Regions from separate parts of the Mesorhizobium sp. M0659 genome, predicted to be linked through region 3. Evidence: predicted binding sites of a transcription regulator. Region 3 holds the regulator's gene; each other region holds the start of a gene.
What was found. The regulator LexA, encoded in region 3, represses DNA repair genes until DNA is damaged. The targets are predictions, from matches to a motif close to TGTTCNNNNTGTGTTCNG.
Positions count from the first base shown of each region.

Region 1: the regulator LexA is predicted to act here: its motif matches at 3,723-3,740, upstream of NKI31_RS17470 (helicase-related protein).
Region 2: the regulator LexA is predicted to act here: its motif matches at 3,103-3,120, upstream of ssb (single-stranded DNA-binding protein).

Region 1 is NZ_JAMYPY010000010.1:28,331-34,253, reverse strand. Features, by position in the region: gene NKI31_RS17470 (helicase-related protein) at 4-3,567, opposite strand; gene phbB (acetoacetyl-CoA reductase) at 4,262-4,987, opposite strand; gene NKI31_RS17460 (acetyl-CoA C-acetyltransferase) at 5,117-5,923, opposite strand, start outside.
Region 2 is NZ_JAMYPY010000001.1:27,925-33,847, forward strand. Features, by position in the region: gene NKI31_RS00150 (hypothetical protein) at 1-426, shown strand, start outside; gene NKI31_RS00155 (VOC family protein) at 461-838, shown strand; gene NKI31_RS00160 (MarC family protein) at 945-1,574, shown strand; gene NKI31_RS00165 (OsmC family protein) at 1,584-2,009, opposite strand; gene NKI31_RS00170 (DUF2306 domain-containing protein) at 2,033-2,431, opposite strand; gene ssb (single-stranded DNA-binding protein) at 2,469-3,002, opposite strand; gene NKI31_RS00180 (hypothetical protein) at 3,213-3,614, opposite strand; gene NKI31_RS00185 (ArsR/SmtB family transcription factor) at 3,748-4,062, shown strand; gene NKI31_RS00190 (SRPBCC family protein) at 4,059-4,526, shown strand; gene NKI31_RS00195 (ATP-dependent Clp protease proteolytic subunit) at 4,556-5,164, shown strand; gene NKI31_RS00200 (hypothetical protein) at 5,311-5,532, shown strand.
Region 3 is NZ_JAMYPY010000022.1:54,715-60,637, reverse strand. Features, by position in the region: gene NKI31_RS26500 (ComEC/Rec2 family competence protein) at 1-2,436, shown strand, start outside; gene lexA (transcriptional repressor LexA) at 2,430-3,212, opposite strand; gene NKI31_RS26490 (GntR family transcriptional regulator) at 3,417-4,181, opposite strand; gene kynU (kynureninase) at 4,347-5,594, shown strand; gene kynA (tryptophan 2,3-dioxygenase) at 5,698-5,923, opposite strand, start outside.

The DNA of each region.
Region 1 (5,923 bases), on a different contig from region 3:
GGCTTATTTCTTCAGCTGGTCGCGCAAGGCGGCGAGCTTGGCGAAGGGCGAGTCCGGATCGAAGCGCACCGGCCGTTCTTCGCGTGGCTTGGCCTGGAAGGCCGGCTTGGCGCCTTGCGGTCCGCCTTTGCCTTCCGGCCTGCCGCCCTTCCAGTCAGGCCGGCCCTCGCGCGGACGCTCGCCTTGCGGCTTGCCGTCGCGGCGCTGTTCGCCCTCGGCCTGCGGCTTGGGCTTGAACTTCGAACGGTCGAAGCGTGGCTTGGCGGCACCGTCGCGCTGGTCGCGCCGGCCTTGGTAGGCCGGCCGCTCGCCCGTTGCGGGCTGTCCGCCGGCAGCGTCGGCCGGCGCGTCGGCGCGGGCAGCCTGGCCGTTACGCGGGCGATTGTCCCGGCCTTGCCGATGGCGCGGGCGCTGCTCGAAACGGCCCTGCCGCCACAACAAGATGGGCTTTGGCGCTTCGGCCTCGGGGACAGGCTCAGCGCTTCCACCCTCCCCCTCGTGGGGAGGGTCGGCGCGCAGCGCCGGGGTGGGGGCAGCGCCGGCGTCGGCGGTTGCGCCTGAAGCGTCTTCTGTGTCTGCACCTGCTTCGTCAACGCTGTCACCCCCACCCGCGTCGCTTCGCGCCGCGACCTCCCCCATCGAGGGGGAGGTAAGGGCGTCGGCGTTTTCGGCGACGGTGGCGTCGGCGCTTTCGGGGACGGTGTCGTCAGCTTCTGCAACAGCCGGAGCTTCTTCCGCGATTTCTATGGGAGCTTCGACCTGTTCTTCCGCGACGGGCTCTGCCGTTGCTTCCGCGATGGCTGGAGCTTCGGCGGTGGCTTCAACGGCCGCAGTTGGCTCCGAACCCTCGGGAGGCGCGCCCGGCTGAGCGTCCGCAGCAACAGCCTCCGCTGCGGCTTCGGCGACGGGCTGCTCAGCCGCAGGCTCAGCGGCGGCAACCGCATCCGGCTCCGATCCAACGGCCGGCGCTTCAGCGACAGCTTCTCTTGCAGCGGCTTCCGCCGCCTTGGCCTGTTCGGCTTTTGCAGCCGCGTCCGCAGCCAGTTTTGCCGCAGCCGCTTCCCGCGCGGCATTGTCCTGCGCTTCGAGCCGCGCCTTCACCTCTGCCGGTGGTTTCGGCTCGGCGCGATAGCCGAGGCCCTTCAGAATCTCTTCCATGTCGTCGGCGGTGGCGCCGAGGATCGACATCATCGGCGGCGTCACCATGAAGGACTGGCCGTCATAGGCGCCGTCCGGGCGCTGTCCCAGACCGGGCTTCCAGTTGGTCGCAGGCCGGATCAGGTCGGCCAGCCGTTCCAGAATGTCGATGCGCACGGCGCGGCGGCCGAGATTGCGGTATCCGGCAAGCTTGTAGAAGCTCTTGTCGAAAGCAGGATCGATGACCACCGAGGTGCGGCCGGAAGCCAGGGCGTGCACCACGTCGCCAAAGCCCAGCTTGTCCTTGCCGTCGTTCTTCAGCGCCCACAACAGCGTAATCAGTCCGGCGGGCGCCGGCTTGATCAGCGCCGGCACGAAGACGTGGTAGGCGCCGAAGCGCACACCGAGCCGGCGCAAGGCGGCGCGACCCTCCTGGTCGAGCGACTTCATTTCCTCGGCGATGTCGCGGCGGTTGATGAGGCCGAAATGCTCGACGAGCTGGAAGGCGATGCCACGGCCGATGCCGGCGATCTGCTCGGCATTCTTCAAGTCGACCAGCGGCTTCAGCAGCGACTCGATCTGGAAATTGACGAAACGCTCGGCGCGCGCGGCGACCTTGTCTCGGGCGGGGCCGGTCAACTGCTCGTCGGCCAAAAGCACCAGGCGCGGCTTCAGCGCGTCCTCGCCGGCAACCAGCGTGCCGATCGGCGCGCCGATCCAGCGCAGCGTGCCGTCGGAGCCGAGCGCAAGGTCGCCATTGGCGCAGGCGCCGAAGCGTTCGGCACGCGCCTCGAACTCGGCGGCCAGCGCTTTTTGCGCTGCCGTACGCACGGCCTTGGCGTCTTCGCCGCCGGCGCTCTGGTCGGCGGTGAAGCGGAACCCTTGCAACTCGCCGACATGATGGCCTTCGACAAGGACGGTTCCGGTAGGACTGATTTCGGCTTCAGGCATTGTATTTTCTCTAAGGCGCCGCATGAGGACGGAAGTCCTGCGGTCTACAAACCGTTTCGTCAACCGCTCATGCAGCGCATCCGACAATCTGTCTTCGATTTCGCGCGTCTTTTCCCGCCAGTGTGCCTGATCGGCCAGCCAGCCCGGCCGGTTGGACACGAATGTCCAGGTGCGGATCTGCGCAATGCGGTGCGACAGCGTGTCGATGTCCCCCTCGGTCGTATCGGCGCGGCGCACCTGCTCGGCCATGTAGTTCTCGTCGACATGGCCGTGTTTGGCGAGGTCGGTGTAGATAGAAGCGATCAGGTCGGAGTGCTGGGCCGGCGCGATCTTGCGGTAGTCCGGCAACGCGCAGGCTTCCCACAGCAGCGCGACGCGCTTGGCATTGGTAGCCAGCGCGCGGATGTCCTCGTCGCGGGAGAGATGTTCGAGCGCCTGGGCATCGACCGCCGGCAGCGCCCGCGTCAGGCCTTCGACCGGCGCGTTGGTTTCGATCGAGCGCTTCAGCGCGTCGAGGCTGGCGAAGTCGAAATGCGCGGTGCGCCATTGCAGCACCTTCACCGGATCGAACTCGTGCCCCTCGATGCGCTTGACCAGTTCCTCGTCCAGCGGATCGACCTGGCCGGTGACGCCGAAGGTGCCGTCGCGCAGATGGCGGCCGGCGCGGCCGGCGATCTGGCCGAGCTCGGCCGCCGTGAGATTGCGGTACTGATAGCCGTCGAATTTGCGGTTCTGGGCGAAGGCGACATGATCGAGATCAAGGTTGAGCCCCATGCCGATGGCGTCGGTGGCGACGAGATAGTCGACGTCGCCTGCCTGGAACATTGCCACCTGGGCATTGCGGGTGCGGGGCGACAGCGCGCCGAGCACGACCGCCGCTCCTCCTTGCTGGCGGCGGATCAGCTCAGCGATGGCATAGACCTCGTCGGCGGAGAAAGCGACGATCGCCGTACGCCGCGGCAGGCGGGTCAATTTCTTCGAGCCGGCATAGGCCAGGTGCGACAGGCGAGGGCGCGTCACCACCGAGACGCCTCTCAGCAGCTTTTGCAGGATGCCATGCATGGTGGCCGCGCCGAGCAGCAGCGTTTCCTGGCGGCCGCGCAGGTGCAGGATACGGTCGGTGAAGATGTGGCCGCGCTCGAGGTCGCCGGCGAGTTGCACCTCGTCGATGGCGACGAAGGCAACGTCGGTCTCGCGCGGCATGGCTTCGACGGTGCAGACCGAATATTTCGCGCCGGGCGGCTGGATTTTTTCCTCGCCGGTGATGAGCGCCACCTTGTGGGCGCCGACCTTTTCGCAGACGCGGGCATAGACCTCGCGCGCCAGAAGGCGGAGCGGCAGCCCGATAATGCCGCTCTCATGCGCCACCATGCGCTCGATGGCGAGATGGGTCTTGCCGGTGTTGGTCGGACCCAGCACGGCAGTCACGTCGCGGCCCGACAGGATCAGCGGCTCGGTGTGTTTCGGCTGGATGTTCATCGGCCTGGAGATGAGGCTTTCTGCATCGTGTTGTCGGGAGCGCGCCTCGCGTGGCGCGTATGACAGGCGACACATAGGGATTTCAGGCGCGAAGCGAAAGCGGAATGTTCCGGCCGGCAGTCCCACGGTCCGTCGTTGAGGTCTCAATTAACAGTTGGAACGAGTCTGGAACGAATCGGAGACGAATCAGTGACTCCGGCAGATTCAGCTTTTGTTCACGGCTACATGTGGATTTTGCGAGCCTGAGTCTCACCATATGCTGAATCGCGGAAACTGGCCCGATTCCTGCAAGGCGACCATTGGCGTTAACCTTTGCCGCCGGGCATCGTCGTGATCCGATACGCCTCGGCCAACATTATGAAATTGCTGAATTTTCTTAATCGGCCTTAACCATTTTCCGGTGGTATTCGGCCTTGGTCGTTAACGTTCCGCTCAAAGCCGGAACGAATGGGTGACGAATCAGCGATGGCGGGATTTTCCTGGTTTGTTCACCCCAACATCTTGTGTTATCCACAGCTTGTCCACCGAGAATTCACAGCTTGCGAACCGGGTTTTGCACAGGGCGCCTAAAAATCGTTAATCTTTGCGTGCCGGAACGGGTCAATGTCTCGCGCGCAGCCCGGGGAACATCGCCGGCCGGCGATGAAAAACGGGCCTTAAGGCGGCCCGTCCTACCGGGCGAAATTGCTGTCGTTCAGACGAAGTACTGGCCGCCATTGGCGGTGATGGTCGAGCCGGTGATGAAACCGGCGTCCTCAGAGGCGAGGAAGACGACGCAACGCGCGATCTCTTCCGGTTCGCCGAGGCGGCCGACCGGGATCTGCGGAATGATGCGTTCATTCAGCACCTTCTCGTCGATCGCCTTGACCATCTCGGTGGCGATGTAGCCGGGGCAGATGACATTGACTGTGATGCCCGCGCGCGCGCCCTCCTGCGCCAGCGCCTTCGAGAAGCCGATGTCGCCGGCCTTTGCGGCGGAATAGTTGACCTGGCCGGCCTGGCCTTTCTGGCCGTTGATGGAGGAGATGGTGATGACGCGGCCGAATTTGCGGTCGCGCATGCCGCCCCACAGCGGATGCGTCATGTTGAAGACCCCAGACAGATTGGTGTCGATGACTTCCTTCCACTGCTCGCGCGTCAGCTTGTGGAACATGGCGTCGCGGGTAATGCCGGCATTGTTGACCAGCACCGAGACCGGGCCGAGATCGGCCTCGACCTGTTTGATTCCGGCGGCACAGGCGTCGTAGTCGGCGACCGACCATTTGTAGGCCTTGATGCCGGTTTGTGCGCTGAACTTCCCCGCTGCCTCGTCATTGCCGGCATAGTTGGCGGCAACGGTGTAACCGGCATTCTTCAGGCCGATCGATATGGCGGCGCCGATGCCGCGCGATCCACCGGTGACGAGCGCTACTTTGGTCATTGAAAGTTCTTCCTCCCTTTGGTCGGAAGAAGGGAATAGGGAGTAGGGAATAGCGAGTAGGGATCGATATCCCGCCGCGCTGCTCCTTCTTCCCTATTCACTACTCCCTATTCACTACTCACTTCTTGTTCACAGCGCTTCCACGCACAGAGCGACGCCCATGCCGCCGCCGATGCACAGCGTGGCAAGGCCCTTCTTGGCGCGGCGGCGGCGCATCTCGAAAACCAGCGTGTTGAAGACGCGGGCGCCCGACGCGCCGATCGGATGGCCGATGGCGATGGCGCCGCCATTGACGTTGACGATCGACGTATCCCAGCCCATGCCCTTGTTGACGGCGCAGGCCTGCGCAGCGAAGGCTTCATTGGCCTCGACAAGGTCGAGGTCCTTGACCGACCAGCCGGCCTTCTCGAGCGCCCGCTTCGAGGCGGGAATAGGTCCGGTGCCCATGATCGCCGGATCGACGCCGGCCGTCGCCCATGAGGCGATGCGCACCAGCGGGGTGATGCCGCGCCTTGTGGCTTCAGCCTCGCTCATCAGCAGCGCGCCGGCGGCGCCGTCATTGATGCCCGACGCGTTGGCGGCGGTCACGGTGCCGTCCTTGTCGAAAGCCGGCTTCAGCTTGGACATGGCGTCGATGGTGGCGCCGTGGCGGATGTACTCGTCCTGGTCGACGACAGTGTCGCCCTTCCTGCCCTTGATCGTGAAGGCGACGATCTCGTCCTTGAACTTGCCGGCCTTCTGCGCGGCCTCGGCCTTGTTTTGCGAGGCCAGCGCAAACTGGTCCTGGTCGTCGCGGGTGATCTGGAACTGGCGGGCGACGTTCTCGGCGGTGTTGCCCATGTGGTAGCCGTTGAAGGCGTCCCACAACCCGTCCTTGATCATGGTGTCGATCATCTTGTAGTCGCCCATCTTGACGCCGGCGCGCAGGTGCTCGGC
Region 2 (5,923 bases), on a different contig from region 3:
GCCACGCGCCATCTCGAGGACGGCACGGTTCTCACCGGACGCGGCGAGGTGCATTTCGGCTGGGTCCTGGAAGGCAGGGCGATCCAGGACGTATGGATCCTGCCCGCACGCGATGCCGGCCCCTCGCCCTCGCTCCGCAAATGGACTTTCTATGGCACAACGCTTCGGGCCTATGATCCCGGCTCGGATGCCTGGCACATCTTCTGGAGCGACCCGCGCAACCAATACTACAGCCGCCAGCTTGGTCGCGCCGAAGGCGACACGATTGTGCAGGTCGGCGCCGACGGCACTGGTTCCTCGGTCCGCTGGAGCTTTTCGCGCATCACCAAAGACAGCTTCCGCTGGCTCGGCGAGCGTTCGCACGACGATGGCAAGACATGGCGTCTCGAAGTCGAGTTCCTGGCGCGCCGCGTCGCCCACGACTGATGACGCAACATATTGCAAAAAGGTGACCAAAAGCATGCTTGACCATGTCTCGATCGGCGTCCGCGACACCAACGTTTCGAAGCCCTTCTACGATGCCGCGCTAAAGCCGCTCGGTTATTCCTGCCTCAGCCAGTCGCCAGGCTCACTGGGTTATGGTGCGCAAGCCGTCGCGCTGTGGGTGAACGACGCGGAGCGGCCAGTGCCATCGGACGAGAAGTCCGGTCTGCATTTCTGCTTTACCGCGCCGACCAGGCGGAGCGTCGACGCCTTTCACGCCGACGCCTTGCGTGCAGGCGGCAGCGACAATGGCGCGCCGGGGCTGCGCGCCGACTATGGCGAGAACTATTACGCTGCCTTCATCGTCGATCCCGACGGCTATCGCCTGGAGGCCTGTTGCAACGCTGCCGCCTAACACTGCCGGCGTCTCCGGTACCGCCATCTCAGACGGTTCCCACCGGCCAGGCTTTGCTCTACCACTATCGTGGCGCAGGGGTCCGGCCCGGCGGGAGGGGTCAGCGATGCCGAGTTTCGACAGCCTGTTCAACGCCTTCGTCACCATTCTGGTGACCATCGACCCGCCAGGTCTCGCGCCGCTCTTCCTCGCGGTGACACGCGGCATGAACCGCGAGGAACGTCAGCAGGTCTCGGTGCGCGCCTCGATCATCGGCTTCCTGGTGATGGCGCTGTTTGCGGTGGCCGGGGCCTCCATCCTGTCGGTGTTCGGCATCACGCTGCCGGCTTTCCGCGTCGCCGGCGGGTTTTTGCTGTTCTTCATCGCGTTCGAAATGGTGTTCGAGCGCCGCCAGGACCGCAAGGAGAAGATCGGCGACGTCGCCATCACCAAGGACATGATCCACAATATCGCGGCCTTCCCGCTGGCGATCCCGCTGATCGCCGGCCCCGGTGCGATTTCGGCGACCGTGCTACTGTCGGGCTCGTTTCAGGGTTTTGCAGCACAAGCGGCGCTGGTCGGCATCATCTTCGTCTGCCTTGCCATCACCTATCTGGTGTTCGTGCTGTCGGAGCGCATCGACCGCATCCTCGGCCAGACCGGCCGCTCGATCCTCACCCGCCTGCTCGGCGTCATCCTGGCCGCGCTTGCGGTTCAGTTCGTCGCGGATGGCATCAAGGCGCTGATGGCGGGGTAACGGCAGCCCCTACTCCACCGCCGTATCGACGACCTTGAAATCGTGGGTGATGACAGCCGTCTTGGCCAGCATGGCCGAGGCCGAGCAGTATTTCTCGATCGACAGGTTGATGGCGCGCTGGACCTTGTCGCGCGACAGCGCGTGGCCCGTGACGATGAAATGCATGTGGATGCGGGTGAAGACTTTCGGGTCGGTTTCGGCCCGGTCGGCGTCGAGTTCGACAACACAGTCCTCGATCGCCTCGCGGCCTTTTTCGAGGATGTGGACGACATCATAGGCCGAGCAGCCGCCGGTGCCGATCAGCACCATCTCCATCGGGCTCGGACCCGGCGTCTTGCCTTCCGGCCCGGAGGCGGTTCCCAGCACAACCTTGTGGCCGCTCCCGGACTCGCCGACGAAGGTGCGCTCCTCGACCCATTTGATCCGGGCTTTCACGGCAATCTTCCTTTCAGAAAGCGTCACTGGCCGAAGACGACCGTGTGCATGATCCGCCCCGGCAGCAGCGTGAACACGCCGGCGCCGATCAGGGCGAAAACATACAGCGATATCGTGACCCTGCGATGTGTGGCGACCCGATGCATATGCGCGTGCCAGACCGCCAGCGGCACGGCGATCAACACTAACATCGACAAGAGATGGATCGGGCTGAACGGACCGACGAGGCGTATCTGCTGGATCCAGAAACTGGAGATGGCGACGACCAGCATCAGCGCCGCCCAGGTATAGCCGACGACACGATGACGCGTCGTGCCTTTCGGCAGCGCCAGTTGCGTAGCGCCAATGGCAAGCGCGGCAAGGGCCGCGAAGGCGTGCCATGGAATGGGAGGGCGCGCCGATAGAAGCGGTCCGAGCGACATCGCGCCCTCTCCTCAGATATCGCTGACTATCGTCAGCTCAGAACGGGATTTCGTCGTCCAGTTCGCGCGACGAGCCGCCGCCACCGCCGCCCTTGGAACCGCCGCCACCGCTGTTGCCGCCGCGGTTGAAGCTCTCATTGGGGCCAGACTGGCCGAAATCCGAGCCACGGCTCGCGCCGCCGCCGCCGGCATAGTTGCCGACCTGACCGCCGCCCTCGCCGCGAGAATCGAGCATCTGCAGCTCGCCGCGGAATTTCTGCAGCACGACTTCGGTCGTGTACTTGTCGGCGCCGGTCTGGTCCTGCCATTTGCGTGTCTGCAGCTGGCCTTCGACGTAAACCTTCATGCCCTTCTTAAGGTACTGCTCGGCGACCTTGGCGATCTGGTCATTGAAAATGACGACGTTGTGCCATTCGGTCTTTTCCTTGCGCTCGCCGGAATTCTTGTCGCGCCAGCTTTCCGACGTGGCGATGCGGATGTTGACGACCGGGTCACCGGAATTCAGGCGGCGGATTTCAGGGTCCGCGCCGAGGTTACCGACCAGAATGACCTTGTTGACGCTACCCGCCATGACACTTCTCCGTGCTCATCCGAAACAAATTTCAAGTCGTTCACCTTACAGGCCGCGCACAATCCTGGCTTGCCGCGGCTGGCTTTTCCCACAAGGTTTTTGTTCCCTTTTCGTTCCTATACTGTTAACCACGGATTGTCAAGGAATGGCAGCAATCGCCGACGCGGGCGCGTGGATTTAGCTGACACGCAGGGGCGAGAAGCGGTGTCGTCAGCGCCGTTTTTTAGCTGGCCGCAACGGACCGAAAAAGCCGCTCCACTCCATGCCCATGCCATGGGCGCGCTGTGCGATCACGGTTGGCGCCGACATCAGCCCGACTGCAGGTTCAGATTTCAGAGCCGGGTCATTCAGCAATTTCCCGATCGCGCGCCCGTGCCACCACACCTGAGCGACGAGCGCCGCTACCACCGCGATCAGGCCCCAGGTCCCCAATCCTTCGCCGAAGATGTAAATCCCGTATGGCGGCGATAGCGCCGTACCCAGCTTGGCCAACAAGATCACGGCCACGAAACCGATGACGGCGATCGCTCCTATACCGAGTACGAGGCGGCGATAGAGCCTCAGAGCCTCGTTGAGGTTCTCGGCGGACGAAAGATCGACGTTGGAATTCATAAATACTACTCCTGCCTCGCGATGATCGGCCCATCTTGTTCCCCACGGCTTAGAGGCCCGGCAGGATCCAATCAATACGCGGCATTCAAAACACCCCTTGCCAAATCGATAAGTATCGACTTATGCTTTTGCCATGATCGAAGCAGAGATTTTTCGCGCCCTGGCCGACCCGACGCGACGCGCCGTCTACGAGCGGCTGACTTCCGGCGAGATGAGCGTGTCGGAGTTGCGCACCGGCATGAGCGTGTCGCAGCCGGCGGTGTCGCAGCACCTTGCCGTGCTGCGCGGCGCAGGCCTGGTCAGCGAAAGACGCGCCGGCCGCAACGCCTACTATCGCGCCGATCCGCAAGGGCTCGAGCCGCTGCTCGGCTGGATCGAACGCTACCGCGCATTCTGGCCGGAGCGCATCGAAAGACTGAAGGCCGTTTTGAAGGACATGGACCAATGACCGACGAAAAGCAGACGCAGACCGCCAAAGATGCCCTCGCCTTCGAATGCGATCTGCCGGACGCACCGGAAAAAGTGTGGCGGGCACTGACCGTGCCGGACCTCTTGGCGGAATGGATGATGCCGAACGACATCAATCCGGAAACCGGCAGCCGCTTTGCCTTTGCCGGGCCTGAGAAGCCGATCGAGTGCGAAGTGCTCGATGCCGAACCGGGGCGCCTGCTGCGCTATTCCTGGCGCGAGCGTTCCGGCGACGCCGACCGCGAGGAGCTGGGGAGCATCGTCACCTTCACACTCGCCCGCACCGTTTCCGGCGGCACGCATCTGCGCATCGTCCATGACGGGTTTGTCCTGACGCCTGCGGTCGCGATGGCCGGCGCCGGCTGCCGGCTCTGGCTGCGCGCATACAAGCCCAAGCGGCCTGTCGCCGCCAACGCGCCACGCCTGTTGCTGCGCGCCGCCTGAACCGGAAAAATCAAAACGGAGACAATGAGATGAGCGGCTTTGCCAATCTGGTGCCGATGGTGATCGAGCAATCGAGCCGCGGCGAACGCGCCTTCGACATTTTCTCGCGGCTGCTGCGCGAGCGCATCATCTTCGTCAATGGCGAGATCAATGACGGCATGTCGGCGCTGGTCTGCGCCCAGCTCCTGTCGCTGGAATCGGACAATCCCGACAAGGAGATCTCGCTCTACATCAACTCGCCGGGCGGCGTGGTGACCAGCGGTTTCGCCATCTACGACACGATGCAATATGTCAGCTGCCCGGTGTCGACCGTGTGCATGGGCTTTGCCGCGTCGATGGCCTCCTTCCTGCTGATGGCGGGAACGCCGGGGCGGCGCATCGCGCTGCCCAATGCCAGCATCGTGCTGCATCAGCCTTTGGGTGGCTTCCAGGGCCAGGCCTCCGACATCCAGCGTCACGCCGAAGGCATTTTGCGCACCAAGCGGCACATGGCCGACCTCTACGCTCACCATTGCGGCCGCACCCACGAAGAGGTCGAACGCACGCTCGACCGCGATTTCTTCATGACCGCGAAGGAGGCCAAGGACTGGGGCCTCGTCGACCACGTCTTCGACACCCGCAAGCAGGCAGCGGCCTGATCGGCGGATTGAATGCAGGCCGGTGTTCCCTCAATTTCAACGCCGCTGGTCTGGCCTCGCCTTGAGCGCGGCACTATAGTCTTGCCATGCGCTACCACCTGAACAGACTGACCATAGCCATTGCCATCACGGCGGCGACATCGAGCATGGCCTTTGCCGGGGGCAGCACCAGCACGTCGCGGAAAGGCGCCCTGCCCGGCGTGACCGGCGACTACCGCATCGCCAAGCCCGCGCCGCAGCCGGAGCCGGACGACGCGCTGTCTGCCGGCGAGAACGGCACGTTCAAGATCGGCGACACCGATGTCAGGATTTCCGGCAGCATCACTGTCGATGTCGGCACGGGTGGGATCAAGCCGCCGCGCCGGTAGCCCCTTCTCCCAGCTACTATACGGGAGAGAAAGCCTACGCCGACGACTTCCTCGCAAAAGAACAGCCCCGCCGTTGCTTCCGCTAACGGTCGGGGCTTTTTTTGGATTCCAAATCCAAACTGCCGGTAGTGTTATACCGACTTTGATTTCGGATGCTCGCGGCATTCAGCCGACGATCCGACTAGCCGTCTCTGATTTTTGTGGGATTCGGCAGGTCACGGTTTGTCTGGTGGTTTGTTGGACTGACGCGATGCGTTCGTTTGGACGCATACACTCCAATGCCTTGAAACTACCTGGCACTTATGCCCGCCGCGGCTCCACTAGCAGGTGGAGCCTCAAGGGACTATCCGGTGGCGTCATGCTCCGCTCCTATGTCCGTTGCGACTGGTGT
Region 3 (5,923 bases):
ACGAAGGAAGGCGAAGGCGCCGAGGCAAGCGTCAGCGAACGCTCGCTGTTTGCCGATAGTCCCTATGCCGAGCCGCTGCCCCTCGCGCTGCCTGAGCCGCATCCCGGCGTCGCGCCTGCGCTGCCCGGTCACGCGTTGCCGGCGCAAGTCACAGCGCCCGGATCTATCGCCCGTCTGCGCAGACGGCTTCGCCGTCCGTCATGGCCCGCGCTCCGCCGCAGCCTTGCCGTGGCCGCCAACACGGAGCTCGACCGGGGCGTCGCCTTCCTGCTGGTGCCGGTTTTCCTGGCGGCCGGCGTCATCATTTATTTCTCGCTGGCCGGCGAGCCCGGCTTTGCGCAGCCAATCGCCATTGTGGTGCTGGCGACATGTTGCGCCCTCGCCACGCGATCGCGGCCGAGGACGCATCTGTTCTGCATGGCCGCGATGCTGTGCGCGCTCGGCGTCGTCGCCGCCAAAGTCGAGACTTGGCGCGCCGGAACGCAGATGCTCGGCTCCGAGATTCAGACACGGCTGACCGGCCGCGTCGTCAGTCTCGAACAGATGGAAAGCGGCCGCATCAGGCTGACGCTCGATGTGGTTTCGACCGCTTACCCCGAGCTGCGCTATGCCCCGGAGCGGGTCAGGCTCTCGGCGCGGACCGTTCCCGCCGATATGACCGCCGGCTCCCTGATCACCGGCTATGCCAGGCTGTTGCCGCCGACCGGTCCGGTGCGGCCGGAGAGCTACGATTTCTCCTTCGACAGCTATTTCACCGGTATCGGCGGCAGCGGCTTCTTTCTCGGCAATCCGAAAACCATTGCTACGCAGGGACCGCCGCCGCTGACCGCGCGGCTCTCCTCGGCAATCGAGAACGCGCGCGAAAACATTGCCGACCATATCAGGGGCAAAATCGGCGGCGCCGAAGGCGAGATTGCCGCGGCGTTGATTGTCGGGGTGCGCGCCGGCATCCCGGACGAGGTCAACGAAGCGATGCGGCGCACCGGCATCTACCACATCATCTCCATCTCCGGCCTGCACATGGCGCTGGTTGCCGGCACCATCATGGCGTTGCTGCGTGGCGCCTTTGCGCTGTTTCCCGATTTCTCTTCGCGCCGCCCAGTCAAGAAATATGCAGCAGTGGCAGCACTCGTCTCCATCGCCGCCTATCTCGTCATTTCAGGCGTCGTGGTTGCCGCCGAGCGCAGCTTCATCATGCTGGCGGTCATGCTTGTCGCCGTGCTGTTTGATCGCGCCGCACTCACCATGCGCAATCTGGCGATCTCCGCCATTGCCGTCATCCTGGTGTCGCCGCACGAGGTGGTCGGTCCCAGCTTCCAGATGTCGTTTGCTGCCACCGCCGCCCTTGTCGGCGCCTATGCCGGCTGGGCCGATTACCGCGCCGACAAGGTGAGAACGCCGCCGGCAAAGCGCTCCTTCGTCGGCTTCCTGTCGCGAAAATTCGCGCTGGCCATGGGCGGCCTCGCCATGACCTCGATCATCGCCGGCAGTGCAACCTTGCTGTTCGCCATCTGGCATTTTCAGCGTGTGTCGCCGCTCAGCCTGATCGCCAATCTGGCCGTGATGCCGATTGTTTCGTTGATCGTCATGCCTTTTGCCGTGCTCAGCGCACTGGCGATGCCGTTCGGCGCCGACGGGCCGTTCCTCTATGTGATGGGCAAGGGTCTGATGGCGATGATCGCTATATCGGCCTGGATTTCCGAGCGCTCGCCGGTCGACGCCGTCGGGCTGATCTCCATCCGCTCGGTGCTGTTGGTGGCGGTCGCCCTCGTCATCGCCACCATGGCCACCACCTGGCTCAGGTTGGCGGCCGTGCCTTTCGCGCTGGCCGGCCTGTTGACGGTGCCGCAGGTGCTTACGCCCGACGTGCTCATATCCGAGGATGCGCATCTGGTGGCCATGCCGACCGGTGGCGGCGAACTCGCCCTCAACCGCGAACGCTCCAACGAATTCACCACGGACAATTGGAAACGGGCGCTGCGGGCCGAAACCATTATCCCACCTGAGATTTTCGAGTCAACAGATACGCGGTTCGATCTCGATCCGCTCGATCTGCCGCCCGGCTCGCCCTTCTATTGCACCGGCGATCTCTGTATCGCCCGGCACCCTTCCGGAGCCATTGTAGCGCTTGCGAAAGACCGCAAGACGGCGCGGCCGGCCTGTGCCTTCGCGAGCCTGATCGTCATCGATGACGCCACCGCCTACAATCCGTGCCGCGACCCGCTGGTGCTGGTCGTGACGAAGAAACAGCTGGCCCGCGACGGCAGCGCCGCCGTCTTCTTCGATCCGCAATCGGCAGCTGCAGCGCCAACCATCCGCTTCGCCGTCGACAAGCCGTATCGCCCCTGGCACGAGCAACGCCGCTTCTCCCGCGAAGCGCGCGGCCTGCCGCCCTACAACCAGCGTGAAAAGTACAAACCCAAGCCGGCTCAGTAGCGCCGGATCAATCCGACAAGCTTGCCCTGCACCTTCACCCTGTCCGGTCCAAAAATGCGGGTCTCGTAGGCCGGGTTGGCGGCTTCCAGGGCGATCGAGGCGCCCTTGCGGCGGAAGCGTTTCAGGGTCGCTTCCTCATCGTCGACCAACGCCACCACGATCTCGCCGGGGCTGGCTGTGTCGGCATTGCGGATGATGACCGTGTCGCCATCGAAAATGCCGGCCTCGATCATCGAATCGCCCTTGACCTCGAGCGCGTAGTGTTCGCCGCCCATGATCATATCGGGCGGCACCGAGATCGAATGGGTCTGATGCTGGATGGCGTCGATCGGCACGCCGGCGGCGATGCGTCCCATAACCGGGATTGAAATCGCGGAAACGGCATCGTCATTGCCGGCCGACATCGAACGCGACGGCGAGCCCGGCTTGATCTGGCGGCCGAGACCGCCTTGGCCCATCGCGCCTTGTCCTTGGCCGCCTTGCCCTTGGCCGGTTTGACCAAGACTGCCCTGAATGACGCTCGGCGAAAACTTCCTCGCCGCATTGAGGCCTGGTGCGATCGAGTCGGGCAGCCGCAGCACTTCCAGCGCGCGCGCCCGGTTCGGCAGCCGGCGAATGAAACCGCGCTCCTCAAGCGCCGTGATCAGGCGGTGGATGCCGGACTTGGAGGCGAGGTCAAGCGCTTCCTTCATCTCGTCGAAGGACGGCGGGATTCCGCTCTCCTTCAGGCGTTCATGGATGAACATCAGAAGCTCATGTTGTTTGCGCGTCAGCATCGCGGCCCCCAGGGGTTCTGAAACCAGAATCAAAAAAACAAACCCAGAACAAACACTATCTGTTCCAGTTGTGTTCCGCAACCTTTTAAAGTTTAATGAATGTGTTGACGTTTTGTTCAGCGTAACGTTCGGCACCGCGAGCGGCGCTCGTAGTCGTTGGCCGGCAACGGGGTGAAACGAAGACAAAGTGCCCTGCGTCGTCGGCTACGATCGCCGCTTCCTTTTCGGACGGGGCTGCGCAGCATCCGCGCCGGGTTCACTCTGGGCATAGACCTGCATCGTGTAGCCGATGTGAGCGGTCATCAGAGTTTTCGCACGTTCGACGTCGCGATCGAGGGCCGCTTCCATCAGGGCGGTATGGTGTTCGATCGCGACGGCGTCGCGCAGGGCCGCCACGGCCTTCCGGTGTCCATCCGTGCGGCCGGCGGCGGCGCGCAGCGTCGGGGCCAGACCCAGAAAGCGGTGATGGCGATGCAATTGGTCGGAAATCGTCGCATTGAAGCGCAGCAGCCAACTGGATGTCGCGGCACTGAGCAGCGCCGCATGGAAGGCATCGTGTTTTTCGTACCACGCGTCGACCGCATCATCCGATGGATCGTCGAGAACAGACCCGCACCGTGAGAGACGATAGTGGGCTGCAACGACCGCGTCTTCCCACTCGCGGTCGCCCTTCTCGACCGATTCCACCAGCAGGGGCAGTTCGACCACCAGCCGCGCACGCGCCAGATCCTCGAGCTCCGCCCGAGAGACGGGAGCGACCGCAAACCCACGGTTGCTGATGGCGGTCACAAGCCGTTCCGCATCCAGCCGCGACAGCGCCTCGCGCAACGGCGTCCAGCCGATGCCGTAGGTGTTGCGCAGCGTGCTCAGCTTCAACGGCGCGGCAGGCGCCAGCCGGGTCGCAAGAATATCGCGCCTGAGCAGGCGATAGGCCACTTCCGTCTTCGAGGTCTGCTCGTCATCCAGCATCGTGATCCATCAGACATAAACGCTCGGCGGATCATTATATATCAAAGTCTTTCAATGGGTGAATTATATAATGTTTGACAGCTCAAGGGCGACCACTCAAGATCGCCGGCATGTTTGGGCGGCAGGCTCCGCCGCGCGCGTTTGTCCATGGAAGGGCGCCGGATCATGAGCACGACACCCGATCTCGCTACAATCGAAGCAATGGATGCCGCCGATCCGCTGCGCTCCATGCGTGAACGCTTTGTCTTGCCGCAAGGCGTGATTTATCTCGACGGCAATTCGCTGGGTGCCGCGTCACCAGCCGTCTTCAGCGAATTGCAACAGGCCGCCACGCAGGAATGGGCGCAGGACCTCATTCGCGCCTGGAACACGGCTGGCTGGTTCAACATGCCGGTGGAACTGGGAGATCAGCTCGGACGACTGATCGGCGCGGCTGACGGGCAGACGGTGGTCTGCGACACAACCTCGATCAACATCTACAAGCTGCTGCACGCCGCGCTCGGCATGCGGCCGAATCGGTCGGTCATCGTTGCCGAGGGCGACAGTTTCCCGACCGACCTCTACATGGCCGAAGGCGTCGCCTCGACCCGGCCGGGAACGCGGCTGCGGCTGGAGGGCGTCGACGCGGCCGCAATCGAGGAGCTGATCGACGACAGCGTTGCCGTCATCCTGGTCAACCACGTAAACTACAAATCCGGCCAGTTGCGCGACATGGCGGCGCTGACGCGCAAGGCACATGACGCCGGCGCGCTGATCATCTGGGACCTCTGCCACACCGCCGGCGCCTTGCCGGTCGAACTCGACCGTGCCAATGCCGATTTCGCTGTCGGCTGCACCTACAAATACCTCAATGGCGGCCCGGGCTCGCCGGCCTTCATCTACGCGGCCGAGCGCCACCATGGTGATATCAGGCAGCCGCTCAGCGGCTGGTGGGGCCATGCGCGGCCCTTTGCCTTCGAGCAGGGCTTTGCCGTCGGCAGCGGGATCCGCCGCTTCCTGTGCGGAACGCAGCCGGTGCTGTCGATGCGGGCGCTCAAGGGCGCGCTCGATATCTGGAACGACGTCGACATGGCGGCGGTGCGCAGAAAAAGCATCGCACTGACCGACCTGTTTATCCAGCTCGTCGAAGCCAGATGCGGCGCCTACGGCCTTGAACTCGAAAGCCCGCGCGACGGCAGCCAGCGCGGCAGCCAGGTGTCGTTCCTCCACCCGCATGGCTACCAGGTGATGCGGGCGCTGATCGAGCGCGGCGTGATCGGCGATTTTCGGGCGCCGTCGACCATCCGTTTCGGCTTCACGCCGCTCTATGTCGGTTATGGCGATGTCTGGCAGGCGGTCGAAGCGCTGGAGGATATTTTGCGCACCGGCGCCTGGCAGGACGCCCGCTTCGCGGTGAAGACCGCGGTTACGTGAGAAACTAGAGCAATTTCAGGAAGTGTGAAGCGGTTTTCCGTCCGAAATTGCGTCAATCAAAGAGCTAGAGCATTTCGCCGTTTCCGTTAAACGGTGAAATGCTCTAGAGCCGGGTGCGGACCGTCCAGAGCTCCGGAAACAGCACGACCTCCAGCATCTTCTTCAGATAGGAGGCGCCTGAGGTGCCGCCCGTGCCGCGCTTCAAGCCGATGATGCGCTCGACCGTGGTGACGTGGTTGAAGCGCCAGCGGCGGAAATAATCCTCGAAGTCGACCAGCTTCTCGGCCAGTTCGTAGAGCATCCAGTAGCGCTGCGGGTCGCGGTAGACG